2 regions of the Klebsiella sp. NPDC088457 genome follow, and region 1 is predicted to be linked to the other one. Evidence: predicted binding sites of a transcription regulator. Region 1 holds the regulator's gene; the other holds the start of a gene.
The links. Region 1 encodes PhoB, which activates phosphate uptake and scavenging genes when phosphate is short. Its sites were predicted from a motif close to CTGTCATAAAACTGNCNNAT; they were not measured.
Positions count from the first base shown of each region.

Region 2: a site for PhoB is predicted at 2,223-2,242, ahead of serA (phosphoglycerate dehydrogenase). Genes of this name have one in related genera too.

Region 1 covers NZ_JBJDNH010000012.1:33,239-37,051, forward strand. The annotation lists gene phoR (phosphate regulon sensor histidine kinase PhoR) at 1-982, opposite strand, end outside; gene phoB (phosphate response regulator transcription factor PhoB) at 1,004-1,693, opposite strand; gene sbcD (exonuclease subunit SbcD) at 1,902-3,104, shown strand; gene sbcC (exonuclease subunit SbcC) at 3,101-3,813, shown strand, end outside.
Region 2 covers NZ_JBJDNH010000041.1:7,172-10,984, reverse strand. The annotation lists gene ACI2JR_RS21845 (5-formyltetrahydrofolate cyclo-ligase) at 1-546, shown strand, start outside; gene ACI2JR_RS21840 (DUF2238 domain-containing protein) at 548-739, opposite strand; gene serA (phosphoglycerate dehydrogenase) at 806-2,038, opposite strand; gene rpiA (ribose-5-phosphate isomerase RpiA) at 2,306-2,965, opposite strand; gene argP (DNA-binding transcriptional regulator ArgP) at 3,133-3,813, shown strand, end outside.

The DNA.
Region 1 (3,813 bases):
TATACACCAGGTTGGAAATCGCGCTACGCAGCTGCTCTTCGTTGCCCAACACCTGCAAGGATTCATCAACCAGGAAACGCAGCGTCTGCTTCTGCTGGCTGAGCGTCTGCGCTTCGCGCTCCACCACCCGCAGCATCATCGGCACGTCGATTCTGTCATTCATCGCCAGCACCGGCGCCGCTTCAATGCGCGACAGCGTCAGCAGCTGCTTGACTAACCCCTCCATGCGCTGGGTTTGTTCACGCATGGTATGCAGCGCTTTTTCGCGCGTTCCCCCTTCCAGCACCTGCTCCTGCATCATCTCCAGATATCCCTGCAGCACCGTCAGCGGCGTGCGCAGCTCGTGGCTGACGTTGGCGAAAAAGTTCCGCCGCGCGCCTTCGAGCTGATGCATCTGCGTAACGTCGCGCGCCACCATCAGCCACTGCTTGTCGCTGTAAGGCATCACGCGGATCTCGAGATGGCGAGCCGTATTCAGCACCAGATTGAGGGGTTTTGAGAAATCCCTGTTTTTGAGGTAGTTGGCGAATTCAGGGTAGCGCAGGAGATTGAGAATATTTTGTCCGCTATCGTCCGGCCAGCGCAGATTGAGGATCTGCTGCGCCAGACCATTACACCAGAAGATGGCCCCCTCCTCCGTCGTCAGCACCACCGCATCGGGCAGCGACTCGGCGCCGCTGCGAAAGCGTTTGATCAGACTTCCCAGCTCGCGTCGGCGCTTTTTATTGCGCATCTGCATCTGGTGGAGGCCGTAGAGCAACGGTTCCCAGCTGCCTCTTCCCGGCGGCGGGGTCATACTCCGATCGACCCATAGCCACCATGAAAGACGCAGCAGATTCCAGAAATGCCAGATAAGAAGCCCGGTCACTGCCGCCAGTAAAAACCACGGCAGATAACCCAATAATGCCCCGAGAATCAGGGCCGGGATACAACATAAGAAAAGCTCAAGCGCCAGCCTTTTCCATGACAGCCGTTCCAGCACGGTTCACACTCCTGTCGAGATTCAGAAACGGGCGGAGAAACGATATCCCGTACCGCGGACCGTTTGTACCATCCGGTCGTGGCCGCTATGTTCCAGCGCTTTGCGCAGACGGCGAATATGCACATCCACCGTTCTGTCTTCTACATACACGTTGGTTCCCCAGACGTGATTCAGCAGCTGTTCGCGGCTGTAGACGCGTTCCGGGTGGGTCATAAAGAAGTGTAATAATTTAAACTCCGTCGGCCCCATGTCCAGCGGACTTTCGCTGGTCATCACGCGATGCGATGAAGGATCGAGGCTCAGCCCCTGCATTTCAATCACTTCTTCCACCGCCATCGGCGAAATTCGCCGCATGACGGCTTTGATCCGCGCCACCAGCTCTTTTGGTGAGAAAGGCTTGGTAATGTAATCATCGGCGCCGGTTTCGAGACCGCGTACGCGATCTTCTTCTTCACCGCGGGCGGTCAGCATCACCACCGGAATATCACGGGTCATCGCTTCACGCTTGAGCAGCTTAATAAACTGCAGGCCCGATCCTCCCGGCAGCATCCAGTCGAGGAGAATCAAATCAGGCCAGGGTTCATTGAGTTGATTCACCGCGCTGTCATAATCTTCCGCCTCGACGGGCTGAAAGCCGTTTTGCTCCAGAACAAAGCAGACCATTTCGCGGATTGGAGCTTCATCTTCAACGACCAGAATTCTTCTCGCCATTATTTACCCTGTATTTTTTAGCCATCAGTATAGAGTGCGGCGTCATTATGCGTCAGTTTTGTGACAGATTTATGAAGAAAATGACCGTTTGATGATAGCGGATTTTGAATCATGACAAGGACTAACAACCGATCCTCGTGGTGTTAAGGGGGCAACCGGGGGATGACGCGTATATAATGCGCCCATGCTTTTTCGTTAGGGAAGAATTATGCGCATCATCCACACCTCCGACTGGCACCTTGGCCAGAATTTTTACAGCAAAAGCCGTGCCGCCGAACATTCGGCCTTTCTCGACTGGCTGCTGACCAGCGCGCAGGAACACGAGGTCGATGCCATTATTGTCGCTGGCGATATCTTTGATACCGGTTCGCCGCCGAGCTACGCCCGCGAACTGTATAACCGCTTTGTGGTCCAGCTGCAGCAAACCGGCTGTCAGCTGGTGGTGCTGGCGGGCAATCATGATTCGGTCGCCACCTTAAATGAGTCGCGCGATATTCTGGCTTTTCTGAAAACCACGGTGGTAGCGAACGCCGGCCATTCGCCCTTTATTCTGCCGCTGCGCGACGGTACCCCCGGGGCCATATTCTGCCCGGTGCCTTTCCTGCGTCCGCGCGAGCTGGTCACCAGCCAGGCTGGACACTCCAGCGGTGAAAAGCAGCAGCAGTTGCTAAGCGCCATCAGCGACTACTATCAACAGCAGTATCAGGAAGCCTGCGCCCTGCGCGGCGATCGTCCGCTGCCGATTATCGCCAGCGGCCACCTGACCACCGTCGGCGCCAGCAAAAGCGATGCGGTGCGCGACATCTATATCGGTACCCTCGATGCCTTTCCCGCCAGCCATTTTCCGCCTGCGGACTATATCGCGCTCGGCCATATCCACCGGGCGCAGGTGGTCGGCGGCAGCGAGCACATTCGCTACTGCGGTTCGCCGATCGCCCTCAGTTTTGATGAAACCGGTAAACCTAAAAGCGTCAACCTGGTGACCTTTAGCGCAGGACATCTGAGCGAGGTGCGTCCGCTGCCGGTCCCGGTCACCCAACCTCTGGCGGTGCTGAAAGGCGATTTCGCCAGCATCAGCGAACAGCTCGCTCAGTGGCGTGACGCCCCGCAACAGCCGGTCGTCTGGCTGGATATCGAAATCACCAGCGACGAATACCTGCATGATATTCAGCGCAAAATCCAGGCCCAGGCCGACGATCTGCCGGTCGAAGTGCTGCTGGTGCGCCGCAGCCGGGCCCAGCGCGAACGCATTCTGGCGGGAGAGCGGCGCGAAACGCTCAGCGAACTGCAGGTGGAAGACGTTTTTGAGCGCCGTCTGGCGCTGGAAACGCTGGAAGAGGCGCAGCAGCTGCGCCTGAAGCAGCTGTTTAACGAAACGCTGCAGAGTCTGCACGGGGAGGAGCACCTGTGAAAATTCTGAGCCTGCGCCTGAAAAACCTTAATTCGCTGAAAGGCGAATGGAAAATCGACTTCACCGCCGAGCCGTTCGCCAGCAACGGGCTGTTCGCCATCACCGGGCCGACCGGCGCGGGGAAAACCACCCTGCTGGACGCCATCTGCCTCGCGCTGTATCACGAAACGCCGCGTCTGAGCAGCGTCTCGCAATCGCAAAACGATCTGATGACCCGCGACACCGCCGAGTGTCTGGCGGAAGTGGAGTTCGAGGTCAAAGGGACGGCCTATCGCGCCTTCTGGAGTCAGAACCGCGCCCGCAACCAGCCGGACGGTAATCTGCAGGCCCCGCGCGTCGAGCTGGCGCGCTGCGACGATGGCCAAATCCTGGCCGACAAAGTGAAGGATAAGCTGGAACTCACCGCGTCGCTAACCGGCCTCGATTACGGCCGTTTTACCCGCTCGATGCTGCTCTCTCAGGGCCAGTTTGCCGCCTTTCTCAATGCGAAACCCAAAGAGCGCGCCGAGCTCCTTGAGGAGCTGACCGGCACGGAAATCTATGGCCAAATCTCGGCGCAGGTCTTTGAAAAACATAAACTCGCCCGCGGCGAACTGGATAAGCTGCAGGCGCAGGCATCGGGCGTGCTGCTGCTGAGCGACGAGCAGCAGCAGGCGCTGCAGCAAAGTTTGCAAGTACTTACTGATGAAGAACGTCAGCAGCTGGCCGA
Region 2 (3,813 bases), on a different contig from region 1:
CGCCAGCGTCGACGCGCGCTGACGCCAGAACAGCAGCGGCAGTTCGCCCAACAGGGCGCGGATCGAATGATGGCCTACCCGCCGATGGTGATGGCACGCACCGTCGCGCTGTTTCTATCCTTTGATGGCGAACTCGATACCCAGCCGCTGATCGACCAGCTGTGGCGAGCCGGCAAGCGGGTCTATCTCCCCGTGCTCCACCCTTTTAGTCCGGGAAACCTGCTGTTTTTGCACTACCATCCGCATAGCGAGCTGGTGCTGAACCGGTTGCGAATTCACGAGCCGAAGCTTGATGTACGCGACGTCTTGCCGCTGAGCCAACTGGACGTACTGATCGTCCCGCTCGTCGCTTTTGATGCCTCCGGGCAGCGTCTGGGGATGGGCGGCGGATTTTACGACCGGACATTGCAAAACTGGCAGCGCTATCGCCTGCAGCCTGTCGGCTATGCCCATGACTGCCAGCAGGTCGAGGCACTGCCCGCGGAGCAGTGGGATATCCCGCTGCCCGCGGTGATAACGCCCGCAAAACTGTGGCAGTGGGCGTAGCTTATTTGCCGCCCGACGTCTTTAGTGCTCTGTGATGCCAACCGCTTAACAGGAAGATCGGTGCCGGCGCCATCTGCTGGAAAAAGTGGCCAGGGTTGTGGTACGGATTACGGCTTACATTCAGCCACACCTGCACATCAAAGCCTATCGCCACGTTGGCAGAGGTATACCTCCCGCCCACTATCAGAGTAATGGCGTGAAATTAAGCAGAGATTGATTCATCAGTTAAAGGGATCCCCGCAGGGATCCTTTCGACGAATCAGAACAGCAGACGCGCGCGGATGGTGCCAGGAATGGCTTTCATCGCCTGCAGCGCCTGTTGCGCCACATCCTCTTCCGCCTCAATATCGATAACCACATAGCCCATCTGCGGCGTGGTTTGCAGATACTGCGCCGCGATGTTGATGCCCTGAGTGGCAAAAATCTGGTTGATTGCGGTCAGCACGCCCGGACGGTTTTCATGGATGTGCAGCAAACGGCGCCCGCCGTGCAGCGGCAGAGAAACTTCCGGGAAGTTAACCGCCGAGAGCGTCGAACCGTTGTCGGAATACTTTGCCAGCTTGCCCGCCACTTCCAGACCGATATTCTCCTGCGCTTCCTGGGTAGAGCCACCGATGTGCGGCGTCAGGATTACGTTGTCGAACTCGCACAGCGGCGAGGTGAACGGGTCGCTGTTGGTGGCCGGTTCGGTCGGGAACACATCAATCGCCGCGCCCGCCAGATGCTTACGCGCCAGGGCATCGCACAGCGCCGGGATATCCACCACCGTACCGCGAGAGGCGTTGATCAGCAGCGCGCCGGGTTTCATCAGCGCCAGCTCTTCTGCACCCATCATATTTTTGGTGGAGGCATTTTCCGGCACATGCAGGCTCACCACGTCGCTCATGTTCAGCAGGTCGGAGAGGTGTTGAACCTGAGTGGCGTTGCCCAGCGGCAGTTTGCTTTCGATATCATAGAAATAAACGTGCATACCCAGCGATTCCGCCAGAATACCCAGCTGCGTGCCGATGTGCCCGTAGCCGATAATCCCCAGCTTTTTACCACGCGCCTCGAAACTCCCGACCGCCAGTTTGTTCCACACGCCGCGGTGCGCTTTGGCATTGGCTTCCGGCACGCCGCGCAGCATCAGCAGCAGCTCGCCAATCACCAGCTCCGCCACGGAGCGGGTATTCGAGAACGGGGCGTTGAACACCGGGATCCCGCGTTTCGCCGCCGCGTTTAAGTCCACCTGGTTGGTGCCGATACAGAAACAGCCAACCGCCACCAGTTTTTCCGCCGCGGCGAAGATCTCTTCAGTCAGATGAGTACGGGAACGCAGGCCAATGAAATGGGCATCACGGATCGACGCTTTCAGCTCCTCGCTGTCCAGCGCGCCTTTGTGAAATTCAATGTTGGTGTAGCCTGCCGCGCGGAGGTTCTCCAGCGCTTTCTGATGCACACCTTCAACCAGCAGAAACTTAATCTTGTCTTTTTCCAGTGATACCTTAGCCATTTCCCCGTCCTGTTTTGTCTTATCTGATGTCGTGCGGAACGAAAGTTCTTCCAGCAACATATCAAAAAAAACTATCGCGGCAATATGAACGTTTGCGTCGGCGACCTGAAGAAATATCACTCAGAGGGAAATGGCAGGACAAAACACCAGAAAGCGGGGAAAAGGTAGATTGTTACTAATACTGGTTGCATAAATGTGACAGAAGTCACTAAATTCAGCCAGGAGAAAAAATATTTGCGAGGGAGCCGCTCGCTCCCTCGATCCAGATTATTTTACGATGGTTTTTACACCATCGGCGGTACCGATGAGTGCCACATCAGCCCCGCGGTTGGCAAACAGCCCGACGGTGACAACGCCAGGAATACCGTTGATGGTATTTTCCAGCGCGACGGCATCCAGAATTTCCAGGCCGAAGACGTCAAGAATCACGTTGCCGTTGTCGGTCACCACGCCCTGACGATACTCCGGACGGCCGCCCAGCTTCACCAGCTGACGCGCCACGGCGCTGCGCGCCATCGGAATCACTTCCACCGGCAGCGGGAACGTACCAAGAATATCAACCTGCTTGGAGGCGTCGGCTATGCAGATAAACTTGTCCGCCACCGAGGCGATAATCTTCTCGCGGGTTAACGCCGCGCCGCCGCCTTTAATCATCTGCATATGGCCGTTAATCTCATCGGCGCCGTCAACGTAAATCCCCAGACGGTCAACGCTATTGAGATCGAAAACCGGGATGCCAAGGCCTTTCAGTTTTTCGGTGGAAGCATCGGAGCTGGAGACCGCGCCTTCAATCTGCCCTTTCATGGTGCCCAGCGCATCGATAAAATGCGCGGCCGTGGAGCCGGTACCGACACCGACGATGGTGCCCGGTTGTACATATTGCAATGCCGCCCAGCCTACTGCTTTTTTCAGTTCATCTTGCGTCATGATTATGGTCCGAGATGTGAATACCTGTGGCGCATTATAGAACACCAGGCGGGGAATTGTCCCTGCGGTGGGGTCACACAACTAAGCAGACCATTTTTCATCTTCATCAAAAACGAATTTATGTCATAGTGCGAGGTAATGAAAAGTGATAGGGGTACGCCAGAATAATGAAACGACCGGACTACAGAACACTACAGGCGCTGGACGCGGTGATAAGAGAACGTGGGTTTGAGCGCGCCGCGCAGAAGCTATGCATTACACAGTCCGCCGTCTCTCAGCGTATTAAACAGCTGGAAAATATGTTCGGGCAGCCGCTGCTGGTCCGTACCGTGCCGCCGCGTCCGACCGAACAAGGCCAGAAACTGTTGGCCCTGCTGCGTCAGGTTGAGCTGCTGGAAGAGGAGTGGCTGGGCGATGAGCAGACCGGCTCCACGCCGCTGCTGCTGTCGCTGGCGGTTAACGCCGACAGTCTGGCCACCTGGCTGCTGCCCGCGCTGTCCAGCGTACTTTCCGACTCCCCTATCCGCCTCAATTTGCAGGTGGAAGATGAAACCCGTACTCAGGAGCGCCTACGCCGCGGCGAAGTGGTCGGCGCGGTGAGTATCCAGCCGCAGGCGCTGCCAAGCTGCCTCGTCGATCAGCTCGGGGCACTGGACTATCTGTTCGTCGCCTCGAAAGAGTTTGCGCAACGCTACTTCCCCAATGGCGTCACCCGCTCAGCGCTGCTCAAAGCGCCGGTTGTCGCCTTCGATCATCTGGATGATATGCATCAGGCGTTTCTACAGCAGAACTTCGACCTGCCGCCGGGCAGCGTGCCTTGCCATATCGTTAACTCTTCGGAAGCCTTT